Regions from separate parts of the Tardiphaga sp. 709 genome, predicted to be linked through region 1. Evidence: predicted binding sites of a transcription regulator. Region 1 holds the regulator's gene; the other holds the start of a gene.
What was found. The regulator LexA, encoded in region 1, represses DNA repair genes until DNA is damaged. The targets are predictions, from matches to a motif close to TGTTCNNNNTGTGTTCNG.
Positions count from the first base shown of each region.

Region 2: a site for LexA is predicted at 3,028-3,045, ahead of recA (recombinase RecA). Genes of this name have one in related genera too.

Region 1 is NZ_CP135529.1:75,328-83,305, forward strand. It holds gene RSO67_RS00375 (ComEC/Rec2 family competence protein) at 1-1,218, shown strand, start outside; gene lexA (transcriptional repressor LexA) at 1,237-1,959, opposite strand; gene RSO67_RS00385 (GNAT family N-acetyltransferase) at 2,262-2,768, opposite strand; gene RSO67_RS00390 (Orn/Lys/Arg decarboxylase N-terminal domain-containing protein) at 2,853-5,210, opposite strand; gene glp (gephyrin-like molybdotransferase Glp) at 5,366-6,574, opposite strand; gene RSO67_RS00400 (hypothetical protein) at 6,674-6,973, shown strand; gene RSO67_RS00405 (CbtB-domain containing protein) at 7,031-7,213, shown strand; gene RSO67_RS00410 (CbtA family protein) at 7,217-7,945, shown strand; gene RSO67_RS00415 (HAD-IA family hydrolase) at 7,942-7,978, opposite strand, start outside.
Region 2 is NZ_CP135529.1:1,523,908-1,531,885, reverse strand. It holds gene RSO67_RS07840 (hypothetical protein) at 1-164, opposite strand, end outside; gene RSO67_RS07835 (hypothetical protein) at 330-629, opposite strand; gene RSO67_RS07830 (hypothetical protein) at 703-1,116, opposite strand; gene RSO67_RS07825 (hypothetical protein) at 1,719-2,192, opposite strand; gene RSO67_RS07820 (hypothetical protein) at 2,435-2,746, opposite strand; gene recA (recombinase RecA) at 3,147-4,250, shown strand; gene RSO67_RS07810 (oligopeptide/dipeptide ABC transporter ATP-binding protein) at 4,435-5,448, opposite strand; gene RSO67_RS07805 (ABC transporter ATP-binding protein) at 5,445-6,452, opposite strand; gene RSO67_RS07800 (ABC transporter permease) at 6,478-7,416, opposite strand; gene RSO67_RS07795 (ABC transporter permease) at 7,426-7,978, opposite strand, start outside.

The sequences.
Region 1 (7,978 bases):
GAAGTCGCGACGCAGAGATCGTTTTTCATGACAGCCGTCGTGCTGATTGCAGTCATGGTCGATCGCCGGGCGGTGACGTTCCGCACGCTGGCGGTGGCGGCAATGGTCGTGCTGATCGTCGCGCCGGAAGCGCTGGTGCATCCCAGTTTTCAGATGTCATTCGCGGCGACGCTGGGGCTGGTCGCATTGGTGCAGATCGGCATGCCCGCGCTGTTTGCCTCGCCCGATCATTCCGCGACGGCGCGCGTGGCACTATGGGGCGGACGCGAGATCGCGATGCTCGTACTGGCTTCGCTGGTCGCGGGCCTCGCCACCACGCCCTATGCCGCGTTTCATTTCCATCGCGTCACGCCTTATGGCGTTGTCGCCAATCTCCTGGCGATGCCGGTGGTCTCGGCGCTGGTGATGCCGGCGGGCATTCTCGGTCTGGTGGCCATGCCGTTCGGCTTTGACGGTGTGTTCTGGCGGCTGATGGATGTCGGCATCCAGTGGATGATTGTGGTCACGCAATGGGTGGCAGCCTTGCCCGGCGCCATCGGCCGGATGCCGGCCTTTGGCATCGGACCGCTGATATCAGCCAGTATCGGCATCATCGTGCTCGGATTGCTGCGCACGCCGTTGCGCTTTGCGGGAGTTGGCGTGCTCGCGCTCTCGATTGTCTGGGCGTTGCTGGTCAAGCAGCCCGATATGCTGATCTCGGGTGACGGTCGCAGCGTTGCGGTACGGGGCAGGGACGGGCGCCTGCATATGATGCGCAGCGCCAAGGATGCGTTTCTCGCGAAGGAGTGGCTTGCCGGTGATGCCGACGCCCGGCTGCCAACGGATGCCTCCCTCAGCCACGGTGTGTCCTGCGACCGCGACGGGTGCATCACGGCGCTGGCCGATGGCGCTTTGGTGGCGCTGGTTCTACAGCCGGATGCCTTCACAGATGATTGCGAGAAAGCGGCGCTCATCGTCACGGCGCGACAATCGCCGAGAGATTGCAGGGCGCTGGTGATCGATCAGGATCGCCTGCAACGAAATGGTGCGGTAAGCCTGCAGCGAACAGCAAACGGCTTTGCCATCGACTCTGTACGGCCACGCGGCCAGGACCGTCCGTGGTCGCGCGCCATTCCCGATGAGCCCCAGCACGATCTGATCCAGAGCGGTCGTCCACCGCAAAATCGGCCGGCGGATGCGACGCCGGCGGAAACCGATCTTCAACCCGAAGATCAGTAGTCCGCCGAGGCGATAGCCTCAGTAGCGGCGATACAGGCCGATCAGCTTGCCCTGAATGCGCACCCGGTTGGGCGGCAGGATGCGGACCTCGTAGGCGTCGTTGGCGGGCTCCAGCGCGATTGACGCGCCGCGGCGGCGGAAGCGCTTCAGGGTGGCTTCCTCGTCGTCGATCAGGGCCACCACGATGTCGCCGGTGTCGGCGCTCTCGTTGCGCTGGATCAGCACGGTATCGCCATCGAGAATGCCGGCGTCCTGCATGGAATCGCCGCGCACTTCGAGCGCATAATGTTCGCCGGAGCCGAGCATGTCGGCGGGCATGCTGATCGTGTGGCTGCGGGTCTGCAGCGCCTCGATCGGCGTACCGGCCGCGATGCGGCCCATGACCGGGATAGCAACCGTGCGGCCGTTGTCATCATCGCCGCTGTGGCTAGCGATGCTGGCGGCCGAACGCACCTTGCCGAGCGTGCCTTCGATGACGCTGGGCGTAAAGCCGCGGCGTCCGGTGCCGCCGGTGACCGGCGCGCCGAGCTCTGGCAGCTTGATGACTTCGATGGCACGGGCGCGATTGGGTAGACGGCGTATGAAGCCGCGTTCTTCCAGTGCTGTGATCAGACGATGGATGCCGGACTTCGAGCGCAGGTCGAGCGCATCCTTCATCTCGTCGAAGGAGGGCGGGACGCCGGCTTCCTTCAACCGTTGATCGATGAATCGCAGGAGTTCGTATTGTTTGCGCGTGAGCATCTGAAGCCATCCTCAGTTGACGGTGTCGGCCGCCGCGTGCGTTTCAAAGGGCCTTCGAACAGTGAGCCTCAATCCAGAGACGATCGTTCGAAGATCGGTTGCGCGAGTTCGGGCACTCTCAAACTACTCAAAGCCACAGAATCTCGAAACAAATCATGAACGAACACTATATGTTCCATATGTGTTCTGCAATGCTTAATTTGCCGTCAACAGAACGCACGTTGAGCGAGGTTTGAGGAGGCTGTTCCTCACCAGTCGTCGGTCCTCGACGGACATGGAAAATGCTTCCGCGGTCGCTTGAGCTAGGTGGACGTCATGCGCCCAATGGGCGGCGGAGGTGTCGTGGAGCCGGTGGCCAGCGAGCGCTGAACCATGATCGTGTCGGCCCAGCGGCCGGAACGATAGGCGACGCCGGGCAGCAAGCCCACGCGGGCAAAGCCGAAGCTTTCATGCAAGCCGAGCGAGGCCGTGTTGTCGGCATCGATATAGCCGATGATCTGCCGGAAGCCGGCCGCCGCGCAGACGTCGATGAGTTCGCGCATCAACAGGCGGCCGATACCGCGGCCGACATGTCCGTGGTGGATATAGATCGAGTGCTTGACCGTGTAGCGATAGGCCGGTCGTTTGCGGAACAGCACCACATAGGCGTAGCCCACGACCTCGCCGCCTTGCGTGGCGACGAGGTGCGGGAACCGTTTGCTGCGCAGGTTCTTGCGCCGGTCTCTAAGATCGTCGGGCTGCGGCGTGTCGGCGTCGCTGACGCCTTCCTCAACGCCTTGCCGGATATGCCGGCGATAGATCGCGAGCATGGCATCGACGTCGGTGTCGCGTGATGGTCGGATGACGACCGGCTGTTCGAGTTCCGTTGGCAAATCAGGCTCCTTACGTGCTCCCTATTCGGAGACCACGTAAGTGTAAAGCCGGATCCGGCCATTGGCGTCGACCTTGCGGTAGATGCCCTGGATCTCGACGTCGAAGCCCGGGAAGGTGTTGAAACAGGTCTCGAACATCTTGAGATAATCGATCATCGGCTTGGACCGTTCGGTGAGCCGCTCGCCCGGCACGATCGTGGCGATGCCGGGCGGATAGACCACGAATGGCGTCGTCGCGACACGCCCGAAGATCTCGTCGATGGGGAGGTAGTCGACGTCGTTGCGCACCAGACAGCGCGCGGCATCATGAGGTGACATGGCGATCTCCGGCAGATGGTCGGCGGAGAATTGCCTGGTCTGGAGGTCGCTCACATTGGCCTCGCGGAAGAACCGGTGCATGTCGCCGCACAGATCCCGTAGGCGTATGCCTGCATAACGCGCCGGCCTGCGCCGCGCGAATTCCGGGATGACGTCTTCCAGCAGCGCGTTGTCGTCGTGTAGCTTCTTGAACGCCACGAGACCGCTGATCAGCGTGCCGGCCTTGCTGGCTTCCACGCCGGGGGTCAGCAGGAAGAGCAGCGAGTTGAGGTCGTTCTTCTCCGGCACGATGCGATTTTCGCGCAGAAACTGCGCCACCACAGGCGCAGGGATGCCGTGTTCCGCATAACCGCCGGTGGTGCGGTCGAAGCCGGGTGTCAGTACCGTCAGCTTGTTGGGATCGGTCATGGTGAAACCGGCTTCCATGCCGGGGAAGCCATGCCAAGCGGCGTCCGGCGCGAGCTGCCAATAAGCCGGATTGGTGGCCAGCTGGTCAGTGCCGATGCTTTCCCACGGCACATTGTGAACGGCGCCTTCGCTGGCTGCGTCGGGAATCGCGACGCGCTCGGGTACGAAGGGTTCGAAGAACCAGCGGCGCTCAGTGCGGGTTTCCTTCTCCTCGAATTCGCGGCGGACGGCGCGCATCTTCTTGCGCAGCTCGATGCCAAGCCGGATCGTGTCGTCCCACAACACTTCGCCGGAGCGGCCCTTCATCATCTGCGCGCCGACATCCAATGATGCGAACAGCGGGTAGAAGGGCGAGGTCGAGGCGTGCTGCATGAAGCTTTCGTTGAAGCGCCGATGCTCGACACGGCGCTTCTGGCCGCGGATATGCCGATCCTTCATGTGGATCTGCGACGCCTGCGAGAAGCTCGCGAGCTGCTTGTGGGTCGACTGCGTCGCGATGATGCCCGGCGAATCCGGACCAAGCTCCTTGAGCCCCATGGCGAACCGGCCGGCATAGAGCGGGTGGAACTTCATGAAGCCCGCCCAGGCCTCGTCGAACAGGATGTAATCGCAGAGATGGCCGATGCGCGCGATGATCATCTCGGCGCTGTAGATGGTGCCGTCATAGGTGCATTGTTCGATCACTGCCACGCGAAACGGACGCTCGCGCTTCCAGGCATCTTTGTCGGTGACCAGCGGATTGATGCGGATGCACTCGCGCAGCGCGTCCTCGTCGAGCGCATCCCAGTTCATCGGCCCGATCAGGCCCCAGGGATTGCGCGTCGTCGGCACATAGATCGGCACACCGCCTGAAATCATCAAGGCGCCGTGCAAAGCCGCCTTGTGGTTGTTGCGATCGAACAGCACCAGATCGCCATCGGTGACCAAAGCCGATAGCGCGACCTTGTTGGAGGTCGAGGTGCCGTTGAGCACAAAATAGGTTTTCTCCGCGCCAAAAATCTGCGCGGCTTCCTTCTGCGCCTGCAAAGCAGGGCCTTCATGGGTCAGCAGATCGCCGAGATCGAGCACCGAATTGTCGAGGTCGTCGCGGAACACCGCTTCGCCGAGATGTTCCATGAACACGCGGCCGATCGGGCTGCGGCTGTAGAACACGCCGCCATTGTGGCCCGGGCAGGTCCAGAGCTGGTTGCCTTCCTCGGCATAGTCGACCAGCGCGCCGAAGAACGGCGTCTTCAGCGTCTCGGCATATTGCTTCAACCGGCTGATCAGGTTCTTGGCGATGAAGGGCGGGGTTTCTTCTGAGAGGAACACATAGCCGTCGATGAAATCGAGCACCTCGACCGGGACGTCCTCGAACCGCTTGCGACGGATCAGCAGGATGATGGGGAAGTCCAGGCCGCGTTTGCGCATCAGGTTGATCAGCGCCGCGGTCTTGCCTTCGAGGCCCTTCTTGCCCCAGTCGACCACCATGCAGCCGATCGCTGCGTCGGTCTGGACCGCGATCGTGGCGTCTTCGAGTTTGCGCGCCTTGACGACCTCGAAGCCGGAACGCTCGATCTCATCGACGATCTGATTGAGGCGAATGCCCTCGAGATCGTCGGCGTCGAATGTTGGCATCGCAAACAGGAAATTGAAGCGTTTGAAATAGTCCATTTGTCCACCGATCTTGTTTCGCTGCGATCTCTCGCTGCGTTACGTGACAATTCAGTGACTGAAACCGTGTTGAGGTATCTCAGTCAGGAAAAAGGTTTGGAAGCATGCCGCAGGTGAGAGTTCCGAACGCGGCGTCGTTCTATGAGGGGGCGCCGCTAGGTTGGCAGTCGAATGATGGCGCATGAATCGCCGGCAGCCGCGGCCGGCGCGAATGGCTTGCGGATCAAGAGCCCCTCGGCGACAGCCAAATTCCCCAGCAGCGACGAGTCCTGTTTCACGACCGGCGTTGCCACCACGGTGCCGTCGGCGCGGGTCTCGAGGCGCGTGCGCAGATAATCCTCGCGCTGGTCGTTGGCGGCGAGGTCACGGCCGAGCACCGCGGGTTCTATCGCATGGGCGATGTCGTTTCGACCGGACAGCGCACGCAGCAGCGGCACCATGAACAGGAAGCCGCAGACATACGACGACACGGGATTGCCGGGCAGGCCGATGACGCGCATGCCCTGGCGGCGTCCGTGCATCATCGGCTTGCCGGGCCGCATGGCGATGCGCCAGAACGCCATCTCGACGCCGGCATTGATCAGGGATTGCTGCACGAGGTCATGGTCGCCGACCGACGCACCGCCGGTGGTGATCAGCACGTCGGCCTTCAGATCGATCGCGCGCTGAATGGCTGATGTGGTCGCCTCCAGCGTATCGACGGCGATGCCGAGATCGACCACCTCGGCGCCTTCGGCGCGGGCCAATGCACGCAGCGCGAAGCCATTGGAGAGCACGATCTGGCCGGGGCCGGGGACTGCGCCGGGCATCACCAGTTCGTCGCCGGTGGCAAGCACGGCAACGACGGGCCGTCGCCGCACGGGCAGTGACGGATGGTTCATGCCGGCGGCAAGCGCCAGATCGCGGTCGGTGAGGCGGGTGCCGGAGCGGAGCAGGACATCACCTTCGTTGAAATCGACGCCGGCCGGGCGGATATGCTTGCCGGAAATCGCGGCCTCGTTGATCCCGACGATATCGCCATCCCGCGCGGTGTCTTCCTGGATCACCACGGCGTCGGCGCCAGCGGGCAACACGCCGCCGGTGAAGATTCGCAGGGCTTCGCCGGTCTGCAGCGGGCGGTCGAACGGCTTGCCTGCGGCGATCTCGCCGATCACGCGGAGCTTGGCGCCCAAAGTCGCATCGGCAGCGCGCACGGCATAACCGTCCATCGCTGACATGGGCTCCGGTGGCTGCGTGCGCAGCGAAGCGATGTCGCGAGCGAGCACGCGGTGGAACGCGTCTTCCAGCGGCACCATCTCCTCAGGCAGCGCATCGGCGCCCGCGAGAATCGCGGCCATGGCATCGGTAACCGGCATCAGGGCCATCGCGGGGATCTCCGGCAGTGTGGGCGCCCGTCATAGCGGAGAGCGGGAGCGGACGCAAAACCACAGCCGCTTTGGCAGGGCAGGGAAACACGATAGACATTGGCGATCATGACCGACAACCACGCCGCAACCGACGATGAAGCGCCTGTCTGGCGGGCAGATGTCGATGCGCTGGCATTCCGGCCATCCGGCCATCGCGGGCTGTGCATGGTGCACCGTCATGCGTTCCGGACGCTGCTCCGACGCTACCCGTCGCCGGAGGACTGCGCAGCCTATTTCCAAGACCACAGAGCGGTGTTCCAGGCGGCGGCTAGTGTCAAACTCGCGCAGGCCTCGGTGGCGGCGGACACGAATTTCCATCTGACCAGCCGCGATCTCGCCCGCGCGATGCAAAATTAACGGTCGCGCCACCGGTGCAACTCGGCTAAATTGGCCCTCTATTTCGCGAGGATTCCGATGCAACAGACCCAGACCGCCCAGATCTCCGCCGTTACCACCGACGTCAATGTCGTCGTGCAGGCCGTTCTGGCCATGGCGCTCGGTCTGTTCATCGTCGGTGTGGTCGGCTTCTCGCATATCAGCGCCGTTCACAATGCGGCCCACGACACGCGCCACGCCAACGCATTCCCCTGCCACTGAGACATGTCCGTTTTCAGGTCGATCGTTTTCTCGGCAGCGCTGGCTGGCGTGATCACTGGCGCTGCCATCACGGGCGCGCAGATGGTCGGGACCATTCCCCTGATCCAGAAAAGCGAAGTTTATGAGCGCAAGGCGGAAGCTCCGGCTGCTGCTGCTGCGCCGACGGCTGCCGCCCAGCCCGCCCATACGCACGACCATGGCACCGCCGCCCATAGTCATGAGGCCGAATGGGAGCCTGCCGAGGGCTTGCAGCGCAATGCCTTCACTACGGGCGCCAATATCCTGACGGCCATCGGTTTCGCGCTGTTGCTGGCCGGCATCTTCGCGCTGCGTGGCCGGACCGTGAGCTGGCGGGAAGGGCTGTTCTGGGGTCTCGGCGGCTTCGTCGTCTTCACGGCGGCGCCTGGCCTCGGCCTACCGCCGGAATTACCTGGAATGCCTGTCGCTGACCTCACACTGCGCCAGACCTGGTGGATCGGCACCGCCTGCACCACCGCGGCGGGGCTCGGCCTGCTGGTCTTCCGCAAGGCGTCATGGGCCGCCATTCTTGGCCTTGGCCTGATCATCCTGCCGCACCTGATCGGAGCGCCGCAGGCGCCGGCTGGCCATACGGATGTCCCCGAAACGCTGTCGCACAGTTTCGTCGTTGCGGCGGTCCTGACCAGCCTGCTGTTCTGGGCATTACTCGGCGTGCTCACCAGCATCGCCTTCCAGCGCATCTCGCGGACCTAAAGCCCGAGTGCCTTGAGCGCCTCGGCGACCGAT
Region 2 (7,978 bases), 1.4 Mb from region 1:
CGAAAGGGGGTCTGGGCCGGATCCGAGTAGCTGACGATGACGCGCCAGCTGTCATCGAGCGAATAGATGATCACGCTCATGTTCTTGGGCCATGGCCCGGCGATTGCGGCGGCTTCTCGAATGATCTTCTGAAGTTCGGCGGCGGTTTTCTTTGGCTTGGGCATCCACGCTCCCTGGCTAGAAGCGTTCTAAAGTGGTGACAGGGAACTGTCCAGAGTGTGCGGGCCCGCCGCCTGCGGTGACCGGACTTGCCTGCCTTGGGGTGACCCCGGCGTCCGGCCCGTTCAAGCCGCCGCAATGACCAAAAGAGGCCGTGTCCCGAGGCGGTCTTACCTTGGTAACGTCCCCAGATCGCCCGATGAAGGCCTGCCCAGGGCAACGAATGCAGCGACCGCCAGAAGGCAGATGGGCGCAATCAGACCGAGCAGATATCCGGCAAGACCGTGCCGAATATAGATGCCCCAATAGTTGACGAGGCCGGGGAAATGGGGATCGGTGTTCGTATAGAAGACGACAAATTTTGCGGCGTTGGAAATGTGCCCGTGTGACCAGACGAGAAATGTAAATGCCAGCACGGTTGCGATCACGCAGAGTGCTGTTACCACGACCATGCGCTGATTTCTGTTCATCGGATTTCACTCGCTGGCTTCACCCCCTGTTGTGCGGGAAAGCTGCACAAAGGTTCAAAGAAGGGGACTTGCCTCATGCACCGCTATGGGGTGCTTCGCTGGGCTTCAGGACCCAGCCTGGGATCTGCAGCGTGATCCATGATCCGAGCACCGTGAGGATCGCCATGCCCGCGAGCGAGATATAGAGCAGAGGATGTTGCGAGGACGCGAGCGACCCGTTGAGGTGCAGGTGCGGGCCTATCATGTCCATGACCACGCCGACCAGGCTCGCCGCCACGAAGCCGCCGATGACCGAAGCGACAATGCTCGCGATCCATCCAAGCGGGCCGCGCTTCTTTGTCCAGGCCTCGTGAATTCCCACCGCCAGCATGGCGATAAACATGATCAGCATGATGGTCAGCGGGCCACCCACGCTCGACCTGGGCATCGCGCCGCTGAGTTCGACGAGCAATAGGGCAGCGGCGGAGAGCAGTGCGATCGTCTTCACGGCGTGTGACCTTCCCATGTCGGATTGAACGCATGAGCGATGCGGACATCCTGTTGTGCGGGAAGCGCGCAGAAGGTTCAAAGGTGGCTCGATAGTTCCAATCGGGCGGCTGCCGTTTTCGAACCGGGCCACTGAGGCTAGCGAAGGATTTGCATGACCATTTGAGGGGAAGCCGCAGCAAGCGTGCCGAAACAGAATCCAACGAAGCCAAGGGCGATGGCACCAATCCACCCATGATGCTCCCACCCGTACAGAGCGCCTATTGTCGTACCCAACGTAACTGCAGAGATTGCCCAGATGAAGTGAATGATGGTCGTGAGTTTCTTCATCAATCCGGCACTCGATGCAAAAGGGGCCACTTCAGGTGATGACTACCTGACCAGATTCCGCCCGCTCGGGATGCAGCGATAGTCCGGCCCGTGCTGTTGTTGGCAAGAGGTGCGCGCATCGACGACGAAAAAGGCGGCCGTCAGGACGACAATAACCAAACATGCCATGGCTATTCTAGGGTTTGTCATCGCCACTCGCAGGTTCAAAGGAGGCCGGTACCCAAATTCTGGTACTGGCCGAAATTAGGCCACTCTGAAAATCAAAATGGGCGACTAAGTCGGATCCCACGTAGCGGCATATGTGACGATCATTTGCCCTCTGCATCCTGCGCAAAGGTAGATGCTATCGCGACCAACTTTTCTTCCGTCCGGCTGGAAAAAAGCCTTTTGACCTTTCGCGAAGCAGTTAGGACAGAGCCAATGCGGTGTTTCGGTGCCCCGTGCATCTGGCTTCAACATGTAAGCCACCGCCCCATGCCCGACAGTCTTAAGTTCATAGCGCTGCTTCTCAGCGTCCCATGTTTTAAGATTCGCCACTTCTGCTTCAAGCGATCGTATGCGATCAGCCTGCGTGGAATAAGTCTCGCGGGCTTCTATGGCCTTCTCGAAAGCGTCCAAGACAACAGCTTGAAGCTCAATGGACTTGGCGCGAAAAGCCTCAGCGTCGCGCAAACCTACCATTGCCTTAGTGATATCAAGCGCCGCGCGGATGCCAGTAACGGCAGCGGCGATTTCTCCTGCGGCCATGGCAAAGCCTCCCCCTAGTTGCAGGGAGAGGCTACGGCAATTGCATTGGGGACGCTATTGTTTGCCGCCTTGAATTACCAAGAACTTTCGGCGCCAGTCCGGCGGCGTCTCTTTTTGCATCGAGGGCGCTACAGCGAGTGTGATATCCGCTAACTGCGCAATGCTCCAAGCCTGATCTGCGACACTGAGGGCCTATGCCGCCGGAAAGCAAAAAATGAAAGAGGCCGCCCACTAAGGCGACCTTACCACCAATAACGAGACGTTGTTTTGCGGGAATAGCCCCGACTCTTAAAGCTCATATAAGCTTGGCTGCGCCACAGAGCATTTAGCGTGACCTCTGCGCTGATACCGTCCAAAATCCAATGCTCTATAAACGGGCCCCAGTCGGGATCGGCTTCGGCTTCCTCGCGCAACTGCCTCGCAGCTTTATTTTCGCGCGTGTCCCGGTTTACTTGGTTGGGAGATCGATCGGCGCGGATGCCGCCTAGGCCAGATTTTCGAGCCTGATGGTAGCCGAACCCCATACGAAGACTTGTCGGGTTGTCGTTGGTCATGATCAATCACCGATCGCGCCAGCCGCCTATCAACAGGTTGTTCGGGCACCAATGAACGATGCCATCGCAATCATAACCTCGCGCAGCAATTGCAGCGCGAGTGCCTATACCCATCCAGATACCGTGTTTGAATGCGTGGAAAACTGGAGTGTCGTTGTTCAATGCAACCTCCTCTGGTTGCGTTAACGGAACTTTATAATTGCGGCGAAATCAAATCAGGCCACTGCTCAAATCAAACCTGGCCACTGCGGTCGAAAACAGGCCGGTACCCAAAATTCCAAAAGAACATATTGCGAACATAGAACAGATGGGGTACATTGTTTTTAACCCGAACAGCGCCGCCATCCTTTGGCGCTTGCCGTTTGTCCTGTCGCGAATCCCTTCATAAGGAGCTAGATCAATGGCTACCACTCCGACTGCCCTGCGTATCGTTGAAGGATCCTCCATGGACAAGACCAAGGCCCTGTCGGCCGCGCTCTCCCAGATCGAGCGCCAGTTCGGCAAGGGCTCGGTGATGAAGCTCGGCAAGAACGACCGGTCGATGGACATCGAGGTGATTTCGTCGGGCTCGCTCGGCCTCGATATCGCGCTCGGCGTCGGCGGGCTGCCGAAGGGCCGCGTGATCGAGATCTACGGACCGGAATCCTCGGGCAAGACCACTTTGGCGCTGCATTGCGCCGCGGAAGCCCAGAAGAAGGGCGGCATCTGCGCCTTCATCGACGCCGAACACGCGCTCGACCCGGTCTATGCCCGCAAGCTGGGCGTCAATGTCGATGAACTCCTGATCTCGCAGCCGGATCACGGCGAACAGGCGCTGGAAATCGCCGACACGCTGGTGCGCTCCGGCGCGGTGGACGTGCTGATCATCGACTCCGTGGCAGCGCTGGTGCCGCGCGCCGAACTCGAAGGCGAAATGGGCGACGCGCTGCCCGGACTTCAAGCGCGGTTGATGAGCCAGGCGCTGCGCAAGCTGACCGCTTCGATCAACAAATCCAATACGATGGTGATCTTCATCAACCAGATCCGCATGAAGATCGGTGTGATGTATGGTTCGCCGGAAACCACCACCGGCGGCAATGCGCTGAAATTCTACGCTTCGGTCCGTCTCGACATCCGCCGCATCGGCGCGATCAAGGAGCGCGACGAAGTGGTCGGCAATTCGACCCGCGTCAAGGTCGTGAAGAACAAGCTGGCGCCGCCTTTCAAGCAGGTCGAATTCGACATCATGTATGGCGAAGGCGTCTCCAAGATGGGCGAAATCCTCGATCTCGGCGTGAAAGCTGGCATCGTCGAGAAGTCCGGCGCCTGGTTCTCCTATGACAGCCAGCGTCTCGGCCAGGGCCGCGAGAACTCCAAGGCGTTTCTCAAGGCCAATCCGGACATGACCGCCAAGATCGAAGCCTCGATCCGGCAGAATTCCGGCCTGATCGCCGAGCAGATTCTCGCCGGTCCCATTGAGCGCGACGAAGACGGCGGTGACGGCGAGGAGCCGGCAGAAGATTGATCGGATAGGGTCCGGAGACGCACTGACGTTCATGCGCAGTGATCTTGCCGGACCGGTCTTGCAGCCGACAGTGTCGGCTGAATGATTTCGCGGTGGGTGCTGTGGGGGTCTGTTGCCGATACCCTGCGGTGCCTGCCGCGTTGTCGTTTCAGGGCGCCCTGATCTGAGTGCACGCTGATCGCAATTATCGCCGCCCGGCGGGGACAGCCTCGCTTGGTGGCGCGATGAGTTTGTTGACCGCATGACAGGCGACGCCGTCGATCAGATCCGGCACGACTTTACGACAGAGATCGAACACTTCCGGGCAGCGCGGATGAAACGTGCAGCCGGAGGGCGGATCGATCGGATTCGGAATCTCGCCGGAGACCGCGATGCGTGCGCGGCCTGACATGGCCAGATCCGGCACGGCGCCGAGCAGCATGCGCGTATAGGGCATGCGCGGCGCGCGGAAAAGTTCGCGCCCTTCCGCAATCTCCACGATTCGGCCGAGATACATCACGCCGATCCGGTCGGCCATGTGCCTGACCACGGCAAGGTTGTGGCTGATGAACAGATAGGTCAGGCCGAATTTATCTTGCAGCTCGCGCATCAGGTTGAGAATCTGCGCCTGCACCGACACATCCAGCGCCGAGGTCGGCTCGTCGCAGACGATGAATTCGGCCTCGGAGGCGAGCGCGCGGGCAATGGCGATACGCTGGCGCTGGCCGCCGGAGAACTGATGCGGATATTTCTGCCCGTCGTCGGGATGCAGGCCCACCAAAGTCAGCAATTCGCCGACCCGCGCGCGGATGTCGCGCTCGCCCTGAATGAGATCGAAGGCGCGGATCGGCTCGGCGATGATGGCATCGACGCGCAGCCGCGGATTGAGGCTGGCATAGGGATCCTGAAAGATCATCTGGATGCGCTTGCGCAGCAGCTTGCGCGCGCCGGCCTGTGCGGGATCGCTCATCGAGACGCCGTCGATGATCACGTCGCCGGATGTCGGCGGCAGCAGCCCGACCACCATCCGCGCCACCGTGCTCTTGCCCGAGCCGGATTCGCCGACCAGCGCAAAGGTCTCGCCGCGCTTGATCTCGAAGGAGACCCCGTCGACGGCTTTCAGAAACTCCATCGGGCTGCGCTCGATCACCCGGTTGAGCCATGGCTTCGAGACATCGAAGGCGCGTTTGAGATTGCGTGCCTGCACCAGCGCCGTCATGCCGCGCTCTCCGCAGGAGCATGATCATGGAGATGATCGGGATCATAGAGATGACAGGCGACCTGCTGGGCGCCGACAGCGATTGGCTCCGGCCGCTCGATACGACAGCGGTCGAACGCAAAACTGCAGCGCGGATTGAACGCACAGCCCTGCGGAATGGCCGACAGCCGCGGCATGCTTCCCGGAATCTGCACCAGCCGCTGCGACGCGTCGCCGGTCAGCGTCGGGATCGCGCCCATCAGCCCCTTGGCATAGGGATGCAGCGGGTTCTGCACCACGTCGCGCACCGGGCCGATCTCGGCGATACGCCCGGAATACATCACGGCCACGCGGTCGGAGGTTTCTGCAATCACGCCCATATCGTGGGTGACCAGCATCACCGCCGTGCCGTGGTCGCGGCCGAGCCGCTTGATCAGCGCAATGATCTGCGCCTGCACGGAGACATCGAGCGCGGTGGTCGGCTCGTCGGCGATGATCAGTTCGGGCTCGGCCGCGATCGCCAGCGCGATCACCACGCGCTGCCGCATGCCGCCGGAAAATTCATGCGGATAGGCATCGACGCGCTTGTCCGGCGCGGGAATGCCGACCTCGGCGAGCAGATCCACCGCGCGCTTGCGTGCCTGCGTCTCGTTCATGTTGAGATGCGTGCGGATGGTCTCCACCAGCTGGTCGCCAATTTTATAAAGCGGATTAAGGCTGGTCAGCGGATCCTGAAAGATCATGGCGATGCGCTTGCCGCGAATCCGGCGCATCGCCTCCGGCGGCAGGTTGTCGATGCGCAGGCCCGACAGCAGGATCTCGCCGCCTGCGATCCGTCCGGGTGGATCGATCAGGCCGATGGCCGCAAGTCCCGTCACCGATTTCCCGGCGCCGGATTCGCCGACCACGCCCAGCACCTCGCCCTTGGCGATGTCGAAGGACACGCCGTCGATGGCACGCAGTGCGCCGCGGCGGCTGGCGAATTCGACGCGCAGGTTGCGCACGGAGAGGACGGGCACGCTCATATCGGGCACTGCTTGAGGTGAGGCATCATTGCAGCTTCGGATTCAGCGCATCGCGCAGCCAGTCGCCGAGCAGGTTGATCGACAGGATCAGCGAGGCCAGCGCGAGGCCGGGAAAGGCGATGACCCACCATTCGCCGGAGAACAGATAGTTGTTGCCGATGCGGATCAGCGTGCCCAGCGACGGCATCGTGTCCGGCATGCCGGAGCCGAGAAACGACAGCGTCGCCTCGGTGATGATCGCGAGCGCCAGATTGATGGTGGCGATCACCAGGATCGGCCCCATGGTGTTGGGCAACACGTGGCGGATCATGATCACCCGCGCAGGCAGGCCGATCAGCTGCGCAGCCGCGACATAGTCCTTGTTCTTCTCCACCATCACCGAGCCGCGCACGGTCCGGGCATATTGCACCCAGAAACTCAGCCCGATGGCCACCACCAGCACGATCAGCGTGGTCGAGGCATCGAGATGATTGCCGAGCGCGGACTTCACGACGCCGTCGATGAGCAGCGCGATCAGGATGGCCGGAAAGGTGAGCTGCACATCGGCGATGCGCATGATCAGGCTGTCGACGGCGCCGCCGACATAGCCGGCGATCAGACCGAGCCCGATACCGAGGACGGCCGCGAAACTCACGCCGAGCACGCCGACCACCAGCGAGATGCGCATGCCGTAGAGGATCGCCGAATAGATATCGCGGCCCTGTTCGTCGGTGCCGAGCAGGAACGGCCTCTGGCCCTCCGCCGTCCACAGCGGCGAGATGCGGGAGTTGATCAGTTCAAGCTGCGCCGGATCGAACGGGTTCTGCACCACCAGCACAGGCGCGAACAGCGCCATCATCAGCAGCACGAACACGACCCCAGCTGCGACCATGGTGAGCCTGGAGCGGCGGAACGAATAGAAGATATCGCTGTCCATCGCGCGGGCGAGGAGGGACGGTGTGCGGGGGACGGGCGCGTCGGTCATGTCACACCCTCATGCCGGCCGGTTGATCGTCGCGCGCAGGCGCGGATCGACGATGGTGTAGAGGATGTCCACGATCAGGTTGATGGTGACGAAGATCAGCGACACCACCAGGAGATAGGCCGCCATGATCGGGATATCGACATTCTGCACGGCCTGCACGAACAGCAGTCCCATGCCCGGCCACTGAAACACCGTCTCGGTGATGATCGCAAATGCGATGACTGAGCCGAATTGCAGCCCGGCCACGGTGATGACCGGCACCAGCGTGTTCTTGAGCGCATGACCGAAATGGATCGCCCGAGTGGTGAGTCCCCGTGCGCGCGCGAAGCGGATATAGTCGGTGCGCAGCACTTCCAGCATCTCGGCCCGGACGAGGCGCATGATCAGCGTCATCTGGAACAGGCCGAGCGTGACTGACGGCATGATCAGCGCCTTCAGGCCTGAGATCGTCAGCAGACCGGTGGTCCACCAGCCGAACTTGACGACATCGCCGCGCCCGAAAGAGGGCAGCCAGCCGAGCGTGACAGCGAACAGATAGATCAGGAGAATGCCGATCAGGAAG